4 regions of the Candidatus Allofournierella excrementavium genome follow, and region 2 is predicted to be linked to each of the others. Evidence: predicted binding sites of a transcription regulator. Region 2 holds the regulator's gene; each other region holds the start of a gene.
What was found. The regulator HrcA, encoded in region 2, represses chaperone genes, less so after heat shock. The targets are predictions, from matches to a motif close to TGTTAGCACTCNNNNNNNNNGAGTGCTAACA.

Region 1: a site for HrcA is predicted at 2,139-2,169, ahead of ACMI1Q_RS04010 (co-chaperone GroES). Genes of this name have one in related genera too.
Region 3: a site for HrcA is predicted at 2,522-2,552, ahead of htpG (molecular chaperone HtpG). Genes of this name have one in related genera too.
Region 4: a site for HrcA is predicted at 2,517-2,547, ahead of ACMI1Q_RS01855 (Hsp20/alpha crystallin family protein). Genes of this name have one in related genera too.

Annotation. Positions count from the first base shown of each region.
Region 1 covers NZ_DBGFPE010000014.1:44,978-49,183, reverse strand. Annotated here, with positions in the region: gene groL (chaperonin GroEL) at 131-1,762, opposite strand; gene ACMI1Q_RS04010 (co-chaperone GroES) at 1,802-2,089, opposite strand; gene ACMI1Q_RS04005 (diacylglycerol/lipid kinase family protein) at 2,342-3,265, opposite strand; gene ACMI1Q_RS04000 (aminopeptidase P N-terminal domain-containing protein) at 3,302-4,206, opposite strand, start outside.
Region 2 covers NZ_DBGFPE010000035.1:115,319-119,524, forward strand. Annotated here, with positions in the region: gene ACMI1Q_RS08785 (response regulator transcription factor) at 1-350, opposite strand, end outside; gene ACMI1Q_RS08790 (stage V sporulation T C-terminal domain-containing protein) at 524-1,066, shown strand; gene hrcA (heat-inducible transcriptional repressor HrcA) at 1,270-2,304, shown strand; gene ACMI1Q_RS08800 (nucleotide exchange factor GrpE) at 2,301-2,918, shown strand; gene dnaK (molecular chaperone DnaK) at 2,997-4,206, shown strand, end outside.
Region 3 covers NZ_DBGFPE010000016.1:98,468-102,673, forward strand. Annotated here, with positions in the region: gene ACMI1Q_RS04955 (ABC transporter permease) at 1-612, shown strand, start outside; gene ACMI1Q_RS04960 (GNAT family N-acetyltransferase) at 727-1,191, shown strand; gene ACMI1Q_RS04965 (hypothetical protein) at 1,323-1,658, shown strand; gene ACMI1Q_RS04970 (helix-turn-helix transcriptional regulator) at 1,648-1,839, shown strand; gene ACMI1Q_RS04975 (tyrosine-protein phosphatase) at 1,855-2,424, shown strand; gene htpG (molecular chaperone HtpG) at 2,593-4,206, shown strand, end outside.
Region 4 covers NZ_DBGFPE010000005.1:193,428-197,633, reverse strand. Annotated here, with positions in the region: gene ACMI1Q_RS01865 (replication-associated recombination protein A) at 1-979, shown strand, start outside; gene ACMI1Q_RS01860 (helix-turn-helix domain-containing protein) at 1,025-1,693, opposite strand; gene ACMI1Q_RS01855 (Hsp20/alpha crystallin family protein) at 1,902-2,327, opposite strand; gene ACMI1Q_RS01850 (PadR family transcriptional regulator) at 2,678-2,980, shown strand; gene ACMI1Q_RS01845 (DUF2812 domain-containing protein) at 3,076-3,480, shown strand; gene ACMI1Q_RS01840 (NADP-dependent isocitrate dehydrogenase) at 3,617-4,206, opposite strand, start outside.

The DNA of each region.
Region 1 (4,206 bases), on a different contig from region 2:
GCGTGCCTTTGAAAGCAGTATGGGCCCGGATGCAAAAGCTCAAACAGCGCGCTTGTGCAATAGAAAAACCCGGGCCCGCCTGGAATTCCAGGCGGGCCCGGGTAATGCTTGCTGATTTGGGGAGCGGTGCTTAGTACATGCCGCCCATGCCCATGTCGCCTGCGGGGGCGGCGGGAGCGGGCTGCTCCGGCTCGTCGGCCACGAGGCTCTCGGTGGTCAGCACCATGCTGGCCACGCTGGCGGCGTTCTCCAGGGCGGAACGGGTCACCTTGGTGGGATCCACGATGCCGGCCTCGATCATGTCGCAGTAGACTTCGTTCTGGGCATCAAAGCCGTAGTTCATCTTGCCAGCGCTGAGGATCTTGTCAATGATGACGCTGCCCTCCAGACCGGCGTTCTTGGCGATCTGGCGCAGGGGAGCCTCCAGAGCCTTCAGCACGATCTTGGCGCCGGTGCGCTCGTCGCCCTCCAGGCTCTCGCAGACCTTGCTGACCGCGGGAACGGCGTTGATGGGGGCGGTGCCGCCGCCGGCCACGATGCCCTCTTCCACGGCAGCCTTGGTGGCGTTCAGAGCGTCCTCGATGCGCAGCTTCTTGTCCTTCATCTCAACTTCGGTGGCAGCACCGACCTTGATGACGGCCACGCCGCCGGCCAGCTTGGCCAGACGCTCCTGCAGCTTCTCCTTGTCGAAATCGCTGGTGGAGACTTCCATCTGAGCGCGGATCTGAGCCACGCGGTCCTTGATGGCGTTCTTGTCGCCGCTGCCGTCCACGATGGTGGTGGTCTCCTTGGTGACCTTCACCTGACGGGCGCGGCCCAGCATGTCCACGGTGGCGTCCTTCAGCTCATAGCCCAGCTCCTCGCTAATGACCTGGCCGCCGGTGAGGATGGCGATGTCCTGCAGCATCTCCTTGCGGCGGTCGCCAAAGCCGGGAGCCTTGACAGCCACGCAGGTGAAGGTACCGCGCAGACGGTTGACGATCAGGGTGGACAGAGCCTCGCCCTCGATGTCCTCAGCGATGATGACCAGCTTCTTGCCGCTCTGGACGATCTGCTCCAGCAGGGGCAGCAGGTCCTGAATGACGCTGATCTTCTTGTCGGTGATCAGGATGTAGGCGTCGTCGATGACAGCCTCCATCTTCTCGGTGTCGGTGACCATGTAGGGGGTGATGTAGCCGCGGTCGAACTGCATGCCTTCCACGACCTCGGAGTAGGTCTCGGCGGTCTTGCTCTCCTCGATGGTGATGACGCCGTCGGCGCTCACCTTCTCCATGGCCTCGGCGATCAGCTCACCCACGGTGGCGTCGCCGGCGGACACGGTGGCCACGCGGGCGATGTCCTTGGAGCCGTTGACCTTCTGGCTGTTGGCGGCAAACGCCTCCACAGCGGCCTTCACGGCCTTCTGCATGCCGCGCTTCACGTCCATGGGGTTGGCGCCGGCGGCAACGTTCTTCATGCCCTCGCTCACCAGAGCCTGGGCCAGCACGGTGGCGGTGGTGGTGCCATCGCCCGCAGCGTCGTTGGTCTTGGTGGCAACTTCGCGCACCAGCTGCGCGCCCATGTTCTCAAAGGCGTCCTTCAGCTCGATCTCCTTGGCGATGGTCACGCCGTCGTTGGTGATGACGGGGCTGCCGAACTTCTTGCCCAGCACCACGTTGCGGCCTTTGGGGCCCAGGGTGATCTTGACGGTATCCGCCAGGGTGTCAATGCCGGCGCTCAGGGCCTTGCGGGCCGCTTCACCATGCAGGATCTGTTTAGCCATAATGCTCTATCTCCTTTTTATCTGGTTTCAAAAGAAAGCTTATTCTTCGACGATGGCAAGAATGTCGCTCTGACGCACGATGGTGCATTCCTCGCCGTCCACCTTGACTTCGGTGCCGGAGTACTTGCTGGTGAGGACCTTGTCGCCCACCTTGACGAGCATCTCCACTTCCTTGCCGTCCACCATGCCGCCGGGGCCGACAGCCAGCACAACGGCGACCTGGGGCTTCTCTTTGGCGGAACCCGCCAGAATGATGCCGCTCTTGGTGGTTTCTTCGGCTTCCACGGTCTTGATCACAACGCGGTCAGCCAAGGGTTTGATCTGCATAAGAATGCCTCCTGTTCGAACTATAAAATAAATTGCATTGTCGCGATTTGTTTAGCACTCTTTGCTCCCGAGTGCTAATATATATTTTATCCACTTGCCTTCCAAAAATCAAGAGGGTAAATTAAAAAATTTTTGTGAACAGTTTCCCATAGCTTCTCCCCCGCCGCGGCGCGGTGTTTCAGGGCAAAAAGCAGAGCCGCCCCCGTATTGGGAGCGGCCCTGTGCGCCCGGCGCCGGGCCGGGCGGAACATGTCAGTTTTTGGCAGGCAGAAGGATGCGAGCGTCAAGGGGGCAGACATGGGCCGACAGACCCATGCGCTCCTCACATTCGCCGTCCTCGGTGACGACGATGGGCCGCCCGTCCAGCACTTCCACCTCCACCCGGCGCACCCGGCGGAACAGCGCTATGTTCTGGTAGGGCGGCGTGACCTGTCCGTTTTGGATATGCGCCCCTTTTTTGTAGCCGCCGATGACCCGCGCAACGGCGACGCGGCCTATTTTCCGAATGAGAACAAGATCCAGCAGGCCGTCCTGCATATCCGCCTCAGGCGCGGCCACATAGCCGCCGCCGTAGGCCCTGCCGTTGCAGATGGCCAGCATCAGGAAGTCGCCGGTGATGACCTCGTCGTCCGCCTGCACCCGCAGGTGATGGCCCAGCGGGCCGCAGATGGACTGCACGATGGAAAGGTTATAGGCCATCGTGCCGCCGCAGAAGGGCAGCCGGCGGAACTTGGGGATGCCGTAGGCCACCTGGGCGTCCAGCCCGGCGGAACAGATGGTGGTGGCGATGCCCTTTTCGGTCTGTATCAAGTCGATGTTCACGGCGGGGCCGCGCATCATGCGCTCAAGGTCGAGGAACGGCTCTCTGCCGCCGAAGTTGCGCACAAAATCGTTGCCGCTGCCGCAGGGGATGCAGCCCACCGCCGCATTGGCGCGGCCCCGGACGCCCCGAAGCACCTCGTTGAAGGTGCCGTCGCCTCCGCAGGCATACAGCCGCACCTCCTCCCCCGCTTCGGCCTGTTCGGCGGCCAGTTCCACAGCATGGCCGGGGTATTCGGTGAGCAGTATCTCATAGTCCGCGCCAAGCTTTTTTGCCGCGTCGATGATCTGCGGCACCAGCGTGCCGCTGGCGTCTGCCTTGCCGGAAACGGGGTTGACGATGAACACATGCCGCATTTTCAGCGCCCCTTATCTCACAGTATTTTCGGCCCGTCAGGGCATGGCGCAGGCTTTGCCGTTCGCCTGCATAAAGGCTTCTATCTCCTCCACCGTTTTGGGGATGGAGGCCGTCAGCACCTCGCAGCCGTCGCGGGTCACAAGAAGGGTATCCTCAATGCGTATCCCCAGCTGCAGTTCGTCAAAGTAGAGCCCCGGCTCCAGAGTGAACATCATGTTCTCCTCCAGGGGCGCGTCGTCGTTGCCCACATCGTGGGTGTAAAGGCCGATGTAGTGCCCGGAGCCGTGGAAATAGTATTTGGAAATCTCCTCCGGGCGTTCTATCATGCCAAGGCGCACCAGCTCCCGGGCCATCACGTCCTTGCTGATGCCGGCAAGCTCGTTCTTCGGCTGGCCGGGGCGGGCGGCGGCGATGGCGGCCTCCAGGCCCTTGAGCACCACGTTGTACAGCGCCTTCTGCTGTTCGGTGAACCTGCCGTTCACAGGGTAGGTGCGGCTCACGTCCGCCGCGTAATAGCCGCACTCCGCGCCCAGGTCGAACAAGATCATCTCGCCGTCCTGCATCTGGCGGTCGTTGGCAGTGTAGTGCATCACACAGGCGTTGGCGCCGCTGGCCGCGATGGTGGCAAAGGCATGGCCGGCGTTGGCCTTTTTGAGCACGAAGTCAAAATACGCCTGCGCCTCGTATTCATACATGCCCGGCCGCAGGTGGGCCAGCATGCACTTTACGCCTTCGGCGGTCACATCGCAGGCCCTGCGATGGAACGCGATCTCCTCATCGGTCTTGACCTGCCGGATGAGTGCCAGGTCATTGAAGGTGTTGCGGATGGGGATGTCCGGGTATTTCATGCGTATCTCCGCCGCGAACTTCTGCGCCTGGGTCAGGTGGTCCTCACCGCTCCAGTTGGCCATGTCCACATAGACGCATTTGATGCTTCCCG
Region 2 (4,206 bases):
AGCTGAGCCTTCACCCGCGCCACCACCTCCACCGGGTTGAAGGGCTTGGTGACATAGTCGTCCGCCCCGAGGTTCAGGCCGAGGATCTTGTCGTTGTCCTCGCTTTTGGCCGAGAGGATGAGGATGGGCATCTCGCTGAAGCGCCGCAGGGCCCGCGTCACCTCATAGCCCGAGAGCCCGGGCATCATCACGTCCAGAATGGCCAGGTCCGGGGTTTCGGCGCGGGCCTTGGCCAGTGCCTCGTCGCCGTTTTCCGCCTCCAGCACCCGCAGGCCCTCTCCTTCCAGATAAAGGCGCAAAAGGCCGCGTATCTCGGGGTTGTCCTCGGCGATCAGGATCAGTGGCGCCATGTTCGTTCCCTCCTTGCGGGGCGTTCTTTTACCTTATTATACCAGAACCGCCCCCGCCCCGAAAAGGACGGCGGGGGACCGGCGCTTGTATAATTTGCCTGCACTGGCAGATACTAAGAAACACAGAGCACAAGCGGCGGCATTTTTTGCCGCCTTCACAGGAGGTACACGCCATGAAAGCAACCGGCATCGTGCGCCGCATCGACGAACTGGGGCGGGTGGTCATCCCCAAGGAGATACGCCGCACCCAGCGCATCCGCCAGGGGGACCCGCTGGAAATTTTCACCACCGGCGACGGCGAGGTCATCTTCAAAAAGTATTCGCCCATCGGGGAGATGGCCGCCTTCGCCGCCCAGTACGCCGAGGTGCTGCAAAAGAACCTTTCCCGCACCGCCATCGTCTGCGACCGGGACAGCGTCATCGCCGCCGCCGGCGCCGCCCGCAAGGAGTGCCTGGAAAAGCGGGTGAGCATCCCGCTGGAAAAGCTGATGCACGCCCGCCGCGTCTATCTGCACACCGGCCGCGCCGAGGACTGCCAGTTCCCCTGCGAGGGCGCGGCGCGCCACATCCACATCGCCGTGCCCATCATCGCCGCCGGCGACGTGGCGGGGGCGGTGGCCCTTCTGAGCGACGAAAAGACCGCCGCCCCCACCCCTGAAGAGCAGAAGGCCCTGGCCATTGCCGCCGCCTTTCTTGCAAAGCAGATGGAGAGCTGAAGCGCTGTTCCGCCCCGCCCGCGCCGCCCCGAAAGAGCAGGCGCGGGCCCTTTTTGTGCCCCGAAAGGCGGCGGCATTGTGAACGTTCCATGAAACTTTTAAATTTTTCACACCACCCCCTTGACAGACGAATAAAATGGAGTACAATAAATTTAGCACTCGGAGGTAATGAGTGCTAAAATCACAGAAAAGAGGTGGGGCGCATGGCCATGGACGACAGAAAGCAGCGGGTGCTGGAGGCCATTGTGGCCCTTTACACCCAGGGCGGCGAGCCGGTGGGCTCGGGGCTTCTTTGCCAGTATTTCGACATGGCTGTGTCCAGCGCGACCTTGCGCAACGAGATGGCCGCGCTGACAAAGCTGGGCCTTCTGGAGCAGCCCCACACCAGCGCGGGCCGGGTGCCCAGCGCCAAGGGTTACCGCTATTATCTGGACAACCTGATGCATCCCGCGCCGGGCCTTTCCGCCCGGCAGAAGACCGAGATCGACCGCATCTTCGCCGGCCTCGACTACGAGCCGGAACGATTGGCGGCGGGGGCGGCCAAGGCCCTGGCGGATTATTCCGGCTACATGGTGGCGGCCACCACCCCCCGGGCGGACGACCTTTGCATCGCCCACTACGAGGTGGTGCAGGTGGGCCGCTGCACCGCGGCGGTGCTGGCAGTGACCAGCGCCGGCGGCGTGCGCACCCGCGTGGCCCGGCTGGACACTGACCTCACCGCGGAGGACGCGGCGCTGCTGGCCGAAGTGCTGAACCGGGGGCTGACCTTCGTGGCCCCGGCGGACCTGACGGGCGCCGTGCTGGCGAACCTGGCCGCCCAGCTGGGCGAGCGGGGGAACGACCTCTACCCGGTGCTGAACGCGGCGGCGGCGCTGCTGCGGCAGGCAGCCCAGGCCCGCACCTATCCCCAGGGCCTGCAGTACCTGATGCGCTGGCCGGAGCTGACCGGCCTTCTGCCCAGGGTGCTGGAACTTTTCACCGACGACGAACGGGCCGGCAGGCTCATCACTCCCCGCACCGGCCGCACCACCGTGCTGCTGGGCGAGGACCTGCAGCGCCCGCTGCCGGGGCTTTGCTTCATGAGCAAGCGGTATCTGGCCGGCGGCGGCCTCACCGGGGCCATCGCCCTGCTGGGGCCCACCCGGATGCCCTTTGAGCAGCTGGTGCCCGTTCTTGACTATTTTGCCTTGAAGCTCGGCGAGTGCATGGCCGGCAAGGCGCAGGAGGACCCGCAATGATGGACGAGACCAACATCCGGCCCGAAGAGGCCGCAGCCGAAACGGCCCCCAAGGCCGAAGCGGCGCAGGAGGCCGCCGCCCCCGAGGCTGAACAGCCCGCGGCGGAAAAAGCCCCCGAAAAGGAAAAGAAAGAGACCAAAAAGGAACTGGAGAGCCAGCTGGCCGCCGCCAAGGCCGAGGCCGAAAAGGCCCGCGCCGAGGCGGACGCCGCCAAGGACCGGCTGCTGCGCACCGCCGCCGAGTACGACAACTTCCGCAAGCGCTCGGCCCGGGAGCAGGACGCCGCCTTCGGCAACGGCGTGGCCCACGCGGTGAGCCAGATCCTTTCCATCCTGGACACGCTGGAGATGGCCGAAGCCGCCCCCACCGCCGACGAGAACTTCAAAAAGGGCGTGACCCTGACGCTGGAAAAAGCCAAGGCCGCCTTTGAAGCCCTCAAGGTGGAGGAGATCCCCGCTCTGGGCCAGCCCTTCGACCCCGCGGTGCACAACGCCGTGATGCAGAAGGCGGCCGAGAACGGCGAGGAGAGCGGCACCGTTCTGCAGGTGTTCCAGAAGGGCTACAAACTGGGTGACAAGGTCATCCGCCACGCCACGGTCATCGTGGCCGAATAGTTCGCCGAAAGGGCTTAAGGCCCCTTCCCATATCAAAACATTCCATTCCATTTGAGTAAAATTTAGGAGAGATATACTATGAGTAAAATCATTGGCATCGACCTTGGCACTACCAACAGCTGTGTTTCCGTGATCGAGGGCGGCGAGCCCGTCGTCATCGCCAACGCCGAAGGCGCCCGCACCACCCCCAGCGTGGTGGGCTTCACCAAGACCGGCGAGCGTCTGGTGGGCCAGGTGGCAAAGCGTCAGGCCATCACCAACCCCGACCGCACCGTGAGCAGCATCAAGCGCCACATGGGCACCGACTACAAGGTGACCATCGACGGCAAGGACTATAACCCCCAGCAGATCAGCGCCATGATCCTGGCCAAGCTGAAGGCGGACGCCGAGGCTTACCTGGGCGAGAAGGTCACCGACGCGGTCATCACCGTGCCCGCCTACTTCAACGACAGCCAGCGTCAGGCCACCAAGGACGCCGGCACCATCGCCGGCCTGAACGTGCGCCGCATCATCAACGAGCCCACCGCCGCGGCTCTGGCCTACGGCGCGGACAAGGGCGCCGACCAGAAGATCATGGTCTACGACCTGGGCGGCGGCACCTTCGATGTGTCCATCATCGAGATGGGCGACGGCGTGACCGAAGTTCTGGCCACCAACGGCGACACCCACCTGGGCGGCGACGACTTTGACCAGCGCATCATCGACTGGCTGGCCGACAACTTCCAGAAGGAGAACGGCATCGACCTGCGTCAGGACAAGATGGCCGCGCAGCGCCTGAAGGAGGCCGCCGAGAAGGCGAAGATCGAGCTGTCCGGCGTGACCAGCACCGCCATCAACCTGCCCTTCATCACCGCCGACGCCACCGGCCCCAAGCATCTGGACACCACCCTCACCCGCGCCCAGTTTGACGCGCTGACCGCCGACCTGGTGGAGCGCACCATGGGCCCCGTCCGCAAGGCCATGGCCGACGCCGGCCTGAAGCCCTCTGACCTGGGCAAGGTGCTGCTGGTGGGCGGTTCCACCCGTATCCCCGCCGTGCAGGAGGCCGTCAAGAAGGAGATGGGCGTCGAGCCCTTCAAGGGCATCAACCCCGACGAGTGCGTTTCCATCGGCGCTGCCATCCAGGGCGGCGTGCTGAACAAGGAAGTGGGCGGCATCCTGCTGCTGGACGTCACCCCCCTGAGCCTGGGCATCGAGACCCTGGGCGGCGTCTGCACCAAGATCATCGAGCGCAACACCACCATCCCCACCAAGAAGAGCCAGATCTTCTCCACCGCCGCCGACAACC
Region 3 (4,206 bases), on a different contig from region 2:
AGCTGGTTCATGATCAAGAAGAGCTTCTTTGGTTATGGCCGGGGCGACGAGATGGGCTTCTTCGGCAGCACCTTCATCGACAAGACCTATCTTGCCACCTACATCTGCATCCTGCTGTTCATCATTCTGTCCATCCTGCTCTACAAGACCCGCTTCGGCCTGCGTCTGCGCAGCTGCGGCGAGAATCCCCAGGCAGCGGACTCTCTGGGCATCAACGTCTACGTCATGCGCTACGCCGGCACCACCATCTCCGGCGCGCTGGCCGGTATGGGCGGCTTCGTCTATGCGCTGACCACCGCCAACTGCGCCTCCACCGGCGACGTGGCGGGCTTTGGCTTCCTGGCCCTGGCCGTTATGATCTTCGGCAACTGGAAGCCGCTGAACATCGCCTGCTCGGCGTTGCTGTTCGGCCTGTTCAAGTGCATCGCCGCCTCCTACGCCAGCATCGACATCAACGGCGACGGCGTGTTCCTTCTGGCGGACCTGGGCATCAGCCCCCACTTCTACCGCATGCTGCCCTACCTCATCACCCTTCTGGTGCTGGCCTTCACCAGCAAGAAGAGCCGCGCCCCCAAGGCGGAGGGCATCCCCTACGACAAGAGCACCCGCTAAAAACGGCTTGTCGGAGCAAACATCAACCCCAAAGGGAGCCGGCCGGACCGCATGGACCGGCCGGCCCCCTTTTCTTTTTGCGATTTTTGGAACCATGACCAGGAGGTGATTTATGTGGAAGCAGTATTCAGACCCCTGACCCAAGCTCACGCGCTGGAGATCGCCAACGAGTGGAAATACGAGGGCATTTATTCCTTTTATGATATGACAGCAGACCCGGAGGACTACGAAGAATTTGTGGACGCAGATCTGCGCAACAAAAATGACCACTATGAAGTGTTGGAAAATGAGAGTTTGATCGGGTTCTTTTGCGTCATCCGGGAAGGCGCGTCCATTGAGATCGGCCTTGGTATGAGGCCGGACCTTTGCGGCAAAGGAAAAGGAAGGCAGTTTTTGGAACAAATATTGGCCTTTATAGAGCGCAACTACGAATTTGACAAGCTCATTATGAACGTGGCGAGTTTCAATCAAAGAGCCATTAAAGTGTATCATTCCTGTGGATTCCAGGACGCAGAACTCATAAAGCGCAGTTCGAACGGTGGCATATATGAGTTCTTGACGCTGATAAAGAAGACATGAATCGGCGGTTCCACGCGGCAGTCAGTCCTCGCAGCTCACAACAAAATGTCAAAATCTCTTGACATCGTTCGCTGCCCGTGGTATGCTGATGATGTCAAAAAGATTTGACATTTTGAAAAGGAGGCAGCGCAATGGATCCTGTAACGCAAGGCATGTTCACGTGGGATAACTTTTTCCTGATTTTGTTTGGGCTCTTTCTGCTGGGCACCATCGTTTTGGATGTGGCCATGGTGGTCTCGCTGGCGCGGGTGGGGGATGAGCGCCGCCAGCTCATCGTCTGGAAGGCCGGGTCCTTCACCCTGCTCGTCACGGTGCTGACCCAGGTGTTCGATGTGGTTGAGGCGGTGGTGCGGGCCCAGAAGCTGCAGTCCAACCCCTTTATCGACCTCAGCGTCACCGCGGTGACCTACTTCGTGGTGCTGCTGGTGTTAAAGAAACGGTACGGTGATTTTGAACGTGGAAAATAAAATTCGCGAAATGCGCCGGGAAAAGGGCCTTTTGCAGGAGCAGCTGGCCAAAAAGTGCGGCGTTTCCCGCCAGACCATCAACGCCATCGAGAACAACAAATACGACCCCACCCTGGCGCTGGCCTTCAAGCTGGCCCAGGAGCTGGGCACCACCGTGGACGAACTGTTCACGCCGGGCTAAAGGGGAGGGGAGAGCATGCACCGCTTTTTTGCCTCCACCAAAAACACCCGGCCCGTCCTGCCGGGCAGCCTGCGCTACATCCGCAGCGATGTGCCCCTGCAGGTGACCGAGGAGGAAAAACAGTGGCTGGCGGGCCACAACATCACCACGGTGGTGGACCTTCGCACCGAGCGGGAACGGGCGGCAAAGCCCTGCCCGCTGGAGCAGGACGGGCGCTTTCGCTGTCTGCACCTGCCGGTGACCAGCGGCGACGCTCTGCCGGAAAGCCCTGCCTGGGTGGCTCAGTCCTACATCAACATGGCGGATGACCGGATGGAAGGCATCCTGAAAACCATCACCGAAGCCGAGAGCAACGTGCTGTTTTTCTGCACCGCCGGCAAGGACCGCACCGGCGTGGTGGCGGCCCTGCTGCAGCGGCGGGCCGGCTGCTCCGAGGAGTACATCCTGCAGGACTATCTTCTCTCGGGGCGGAACCTTGCCGCCGATCTGGAACAATACGCCCGGTCAAACCCCGGCGTCGATCTGGCAGTCATCACCCCGCAGCGCGAGACCATGGAGCGGTTCCTCCGCGCGGTGACCCTTTGACAAACGCTGTGCCCCCGGCCCTGCCGGGGGCTTTTTTGAACGCTTTTTAAATTTTGTGTGAAACCCCTTGCTTTTTTGTGCAAAACGCGGTATAGTTAATTAGCACTCAGATGTTGAGAGTGCTAAAAACATCATCCATGAGATTTGACATAAAGGGAGCGAACACACATGGCAGTGAAACAATTCAAAGCCGAAAGCAAAAAGCTGCTGGACCTGATGGTGAACAGCATCTACTCCAACAAGGAGATCTTTCTGCGGGAGCTGATTAGCAACGCCAGCGACGCCATTGACAAGCTCTATTTCAAAAGCCTCACCGACCACACGGTGCCCAGCCGCAAGGAGGACTACAAGATCCACCTGACGCTGGATAAAGACAGCCGCACCATCACCATCACCGATAACGGTATCGGCATGACCAAGGAAGAGCTGGAAAAGAACCTTGGCACCATCGCCCGCAGCGGCAGCTTCGACTTCAAGAAGGAGAACAAGGCGGACGACATCGACATCATCGGCCAGTTCGGCGTGGGCTTCTACTCCACCTTCATGGTGGCCAGCCGGGTCACGGTCATCAGCCGGGCCTTTGGCAGCGACACCGCCTGGAAGTGGGAGAGCAAGGGCGCCGAGGGCTACACCATCACCGAGGCCGACAAGCCCGAGGTGGGCACCCAGGTCATCCTGGTGGTGAAGGAGAGCACCCCGGAGGAAAACTACGACCGCTTCCTGGACGAGTACACCCTGGTGGGCATCGTCAAGAAGTACAGCGACTATGTGCGCTATCCCATCCAGATGTACCGGGAAAAGACCCGCCAGAAGGAAAAGCCCGCCGACGCCGGCGAGGACTACACCCCCGAGTACGAGACCTACACCGAGCTGGAGACCCTCAACAGCATGGTGCCCCTGTGGAAGCGCTCCAAGGGCGAGGTGACCGACGAGGAGTACAACCAGTTCTATAAGGACAAGTTCTACGACTTCACCGACCCCGCCCGGGTCATCGTGAGCCGCACCGAGGGCACCGCAACCTACAACGCGCTGCTGTTCATCCCCGGCCGCGCGCCTTACGATTATTACACCCGCGACTACGAAAAGGGCCTGCAGCTCTATGCCAGCGGCGTGCTCATCATGGAAAAGTGCGCGGACCTTCTGCCGGACCACTTCAGCTTCGTCAAGGGCGTGGTGGACAGTCAGGACCTCTCCCTCAACATCAGCCGTGAGATGCTGCAGCAGGACGGGCGGCTCAAGCTCATCCGCACCAGCCTCGAAAAGAAGATCAAGAACGAGCTGAACGCCATGAAGAACAACGAGAGGGAGAAGTACGAGGAGTTCTTCAAGAACTTCGGCCGCCAGCTGAAATACGGCTGCTATGCCGACTACGGCATGCACGCCGACCAGCTGAAGGACCTGCTGCTGTTCTACAGCGCCCGGGAGAAGAAGATGGTCACCCTGGCGGAGTATGTGGAGAAGATGGCCGAGGACCAGAAGTTCATCTACTACGCCGCCGGCGATTCCGCCGACCGGCTGGCCAAGCTGCCCGCCGCCGAGCTGGTGCTGGACAAGGGCTGCGACGTGCTGCTGCTCACCGAGGACGTGGACGAGTTCTGCCTGCAGATGCTGCGCCGCTACGGCGAGAAGGGTAAGGAGAAGGAGTTCAAGAACGTCTCTTCCGGCGACCTGGGCCTTGAGACCGAGGAGGAAAAGAAAGCCGCCGAGGAAAAGACCGAGGCCAACAAGGCTCTGTTCGACGCCATGAAGGAGGCGCTGGGCGACAAGGTGGAGGCGGTGCGC
Region 4 (4,206 bases), on a different contig from region 2:
GGCCCAGCAGGACGCCTTTCTCCCCTTTGTGGAAAAAGGGAGCATCGTGCTCATCGGGGCCACCACCGAGAACCCCAGCTTTGAGATAAACGCCGCGCTTTTGAGCCGGTGCAAGGTGTTCGTGCTGAAAGCCCTCACCCCCGAGGACCTGACGGGGCTTTTGCGCCGGGCCCTCACCGACCCCCGGGGCTTTGGGGACAAAACCATCGAGATGGAGCCGGAGGCCCTGGACCTCATCGCCAACTTTGCGAGCGGCGACGCCCGCACCGCCCTGAACACCCTGGAGATGGCGGTGCTGAACGCCGAAGAGCAGGATAGCAAGCTGGTGGTGGACCGGCCATTGCTGGAGCAGTGCACCAGCAAGAAGAGCCTGCTCTACGACAAAAAGGGCGAGGAGCATTATAACCTCATCAGCGCACTGCACAAGTCCATGCGCAACTCCGACCCGGACGCGGCGGTCTACTGGCTGGCCCGGATGCTGGAGGCGGGCGAGGACCCCTTGTATGTGGCGCGTCGGCTCATCCGCTTCGCCAGCGAGGACATCGGCCTTGCCGACAACCGGGCGCTGGAAATTGCGGTGGCGGCCTATCAGGCCTGCCACTTCAACGGCATGCCGGAGTGCAGCGTGAATCTGGCCCAGGCGGTCATCTACCTCTCGCTGGCCCCCCGCTCCAACGCGGTGTACAAGGCCTATGAGCACGCAAAGGCGGACGCGGAGAAGATGCTGGACGAGCCGGTGCCCCTGGCCATCCGCAACGCGCCCACCCGGCTGATGAAGGAGCTGGACTACGGCAAGGGCTACGTCTACGCCCACGACACCGAAGAGAAGGTGGCGGACCTGGAATGCCTGCCGGAAAACCTCGCCGGCCGCCGCTACTACCTGCCCACCGACCAGGGCAGCGAGGCGCGGGCCGCCGAGAATCTGGCCCGGGTGATGGCCCGCAAAGCGGAGCTGAAACGCCGCCGGGAAAAAGAATAAGCAAAAGAGCCGCGCGGAGTCCCGAAAGCTCCGCACGGCTCTTTTTTATTTTTGCTTTTGGCCCAGCGCCGCCGCCAGCAGGTTCAGTGCCAGGGTGACGGCGCAGAAGAACACCACCACCGCCACCAGCGGGCCGATGGTGTCCATCAGGGCGGACCAGTCTCTTTCCCGCACCTGGGTGAGGATGTCGGCAAACTGGGCCGCGAGAGCCGCCAGGGCCAGTCCCAGACTGAAAATGCAGCCCGCCGGGGTGCATCGCCGCCGGGCCAGCTGCACCAGGGGCACGCTCCATGCCCCCAGCCCCAGCAGCAGGCTCGCCACCGAGGCGGCCGCGACCGGGCCGCTCACCGCCAGCACCCACACCAGGAACACCGCCACCGCCCCAAAAAGCCCCAGACAGGCGGCGCACGCCCACCACAGCGCCCTTTGCCCGGCGCTGCGGCTCTGGCGCGCCAGTGCCAGCGTCTGGGCCGCCGCCTCCTCCGCTTCCGGCAGGGGCCTCGGCTGGCGGCGGGCGGTCATCAGCTCGGCAAGGCTCACCTCCAGCGCCGCCGCCAGCGGTTCCAGCGTGGCCAGGTCCGGCAGGCCCACGCCCCGCTCCCAGCGGCTCACCGCCTTGTCGGTGAGGTGCAGCCGCGCGGCCAGCTGGGCCTGGGTCAGCCCCAGCTCCCTGCGCCGCCCGGCGATGAAATCTCCCAATGTTTTTGCGTCCATCCTCTTCGCCTCCCGCGTCTATCCTATCCCACGAAAGGCACTGTGGTCAACCGACGCTTCGTTTACCCGGGCAAAGGACCGGATTTGAGGCGCACGCTTATACGAATCGACAATTTACTTTCCTTTTCAATATTCCGTAAACGCAAAAAGGGGCGCCCGGCCGAATCGGCCGGGCGCCCCTTTGCTTGCCATGGGGTGTTGTGGAACATCAGCCCTCAATCTGGATGGTGCGGGTCGCGGGTGCGACTTCCGCCTGCTTGGGCAGCGTGACTTCCAGGATGCCGTTGTTGTAAGCGGCCTTGATGCCCTCGGTGTTGATGCCGCTGACATTGAAGCTGCGGCTGTAAGAGCCGTACTTGCGCTCGCGGCGCAGGTAGTTGCCCTCGCCCTTGTCTTCCTTCTCGCTGTTGTGGCGGGCGGTGATGACCATGGTGTCGCCGTTCAGGTCAAGGCTGATGTCCTCTTTCTGGAAGCCGGGCAGTTCCGCCTCCAGCAGGTAGTGGTCGCCTTTGTCCTGAATGTCGCACCGGAACTGGCTCATGTCGCCAAAGCCGGTGAACAGGCTCTTTTCCATGTTGTCCAGATAGTTCCACAGACTATTTTCCTCACGGGTGAACGGGATCATGCCAAACATAATGTACTCCTATTCTCCGCGCACGAAAAGATTTTTTCTTGGCGGCGCTGTGTTTGCGCGGGCGCTGCGCCGCTTTGCCGGGGGCTTCGGGCCCCGGGGTCTTGCCCCCGGTCCTCTTCCCTCCTGACGATTATTACTATACCCCTTCTTTTCGCGTTTTGTTTGTCCTTTTTATGAACAAATTGTTAATTTTAGCACTCTTTATATTTAAGTGCTAAAATTATTGCAAGGCCAGCGATCCGCGCCTTTGCCCCTTGACAATTATATCGGGCGCTGATATAATTATATCGAAGCACGATATAACGGAATCTTACATAGCGGGAGGTGGGCTTGTGGCGGAGGGGGCTGCTTTGACCGAGGCGTTTTACTATATCCTTCTTTCTTTATACCAGCCGCTGCACGGCTACGGCATCATGCAGAAGGCGGCGGAGTTTTCCGGCGGGCGGGTGCGGCTGGCGGCGGGCACGCTGTACGGCGCGCTGAACGCCCTTTTGGAAAAAGGCTGGATCGAGGCGCTGCCGGTACAAGCCGGCAGCCGCAAAAAGGAATACCGCATCACTGCCGCGGGCAAGGCGGCGGTGGAAACGGAACTTGCCCGGCTGGAGGAACTGGTGAGAAACGGCCGGGCCGTGACAAAGGAGGGTCAGGCATGAGCAAGGTGGTACACAAGGCGTTCCCTTTGTGGGACTGGGAGAAGGAGGCCGCGTGGCTCAACGAGATGAGCCGCCAGGGCTGGTAGCTGTGCCGGGTGGGCTGGTGCCGCTATGAGTTTGAGCAGGGCGAACCGGGCCGCTGGCAGTACCAGCTGGAAATGCTGCAAAAGAACGACCCGGACTATATCGCCTTTCTGGAGGACACCGGCATCCAGGTGGTGGGCAGGCTGTTCAGCTGGGTCTATCTGCGGCGTGAAAACGACGGCACCCCCTTTGAACTGTTCAGCGACACGGATTCCATCCTCCGCCACATGGACCGGGTGCTCACCGTGTGTTATGTGATTGGCGGCGTGAACCTGTTTTTGGGCGGCACCAACATGACCCAGGGCTTCTCCTTCGCCTGGGTCAACGTCGCTCTGGGCGCGCTCATCTGCCTGGGGGCGCTGCCCCTGGCGCTGCGGCGGCACAAGCTGGCACAAAGGCGGAAAATGCAGGAATAAACGCACAGCGGCCCCCGCGGGAAGTTCCCGTGGGGGCCGCTGTTTTCTGTGTTTTCCGTGCAGGGAGTGCCGCCATTTGTTTTGGGGCGCGTGCCGTGCACAGGGCCGGGCCTGCGCCGTTCGGCTTCTGCCGCGTTTACGCGCCCAGCTTTTCTTCCAGGTTCTTGCGGATGGCCTTGATGAACTCCTCGCTGGACACCGGCGTGGGGGTGATGCCCTCCGCCAGGCCGCACAGGTCCTTGGTCATCACGCCGCTCTCCAGGGTGTCGATGCAGGCGGCTTCCAGCTTCTTGGCGAAGTCCTCCAGCGCCGGGATGCCGTCCAGCTCGCCCCGCTTTGCCAGCGCGCCGGTCCAGGCGAAGATGGTGGCCATGGGGTTGGTGCTGGTCACCTCGCCCTTCAGGTAGCGGTAGTAGTGGCGGGTGACGGTGCCGTGGGCGGCCTCGTACTCGTAGCAGCCGTCGGGGCTCACCAGCACGCTGGTCATCATGGCAAGGCTGCCGAAGGCGGTGGAGACCATGTCGCTCATCACGTCGCCGTCGTAGTTCTTGCAGGCCCAGATGAAGCCGCCCTCGCTGCGGATGACCCGGGCCACCGCGTCGTCGATGAGGGTGTAGAAGTACTCGATGCCCGCGGCCTCGAACTTCTCCTTGTACTCCGCCTCGTAGATCTCGGCAAAGATGTCCTTAAAGGTGTGGTCGTATTTTTTGCTGATGGTGTCCTTGG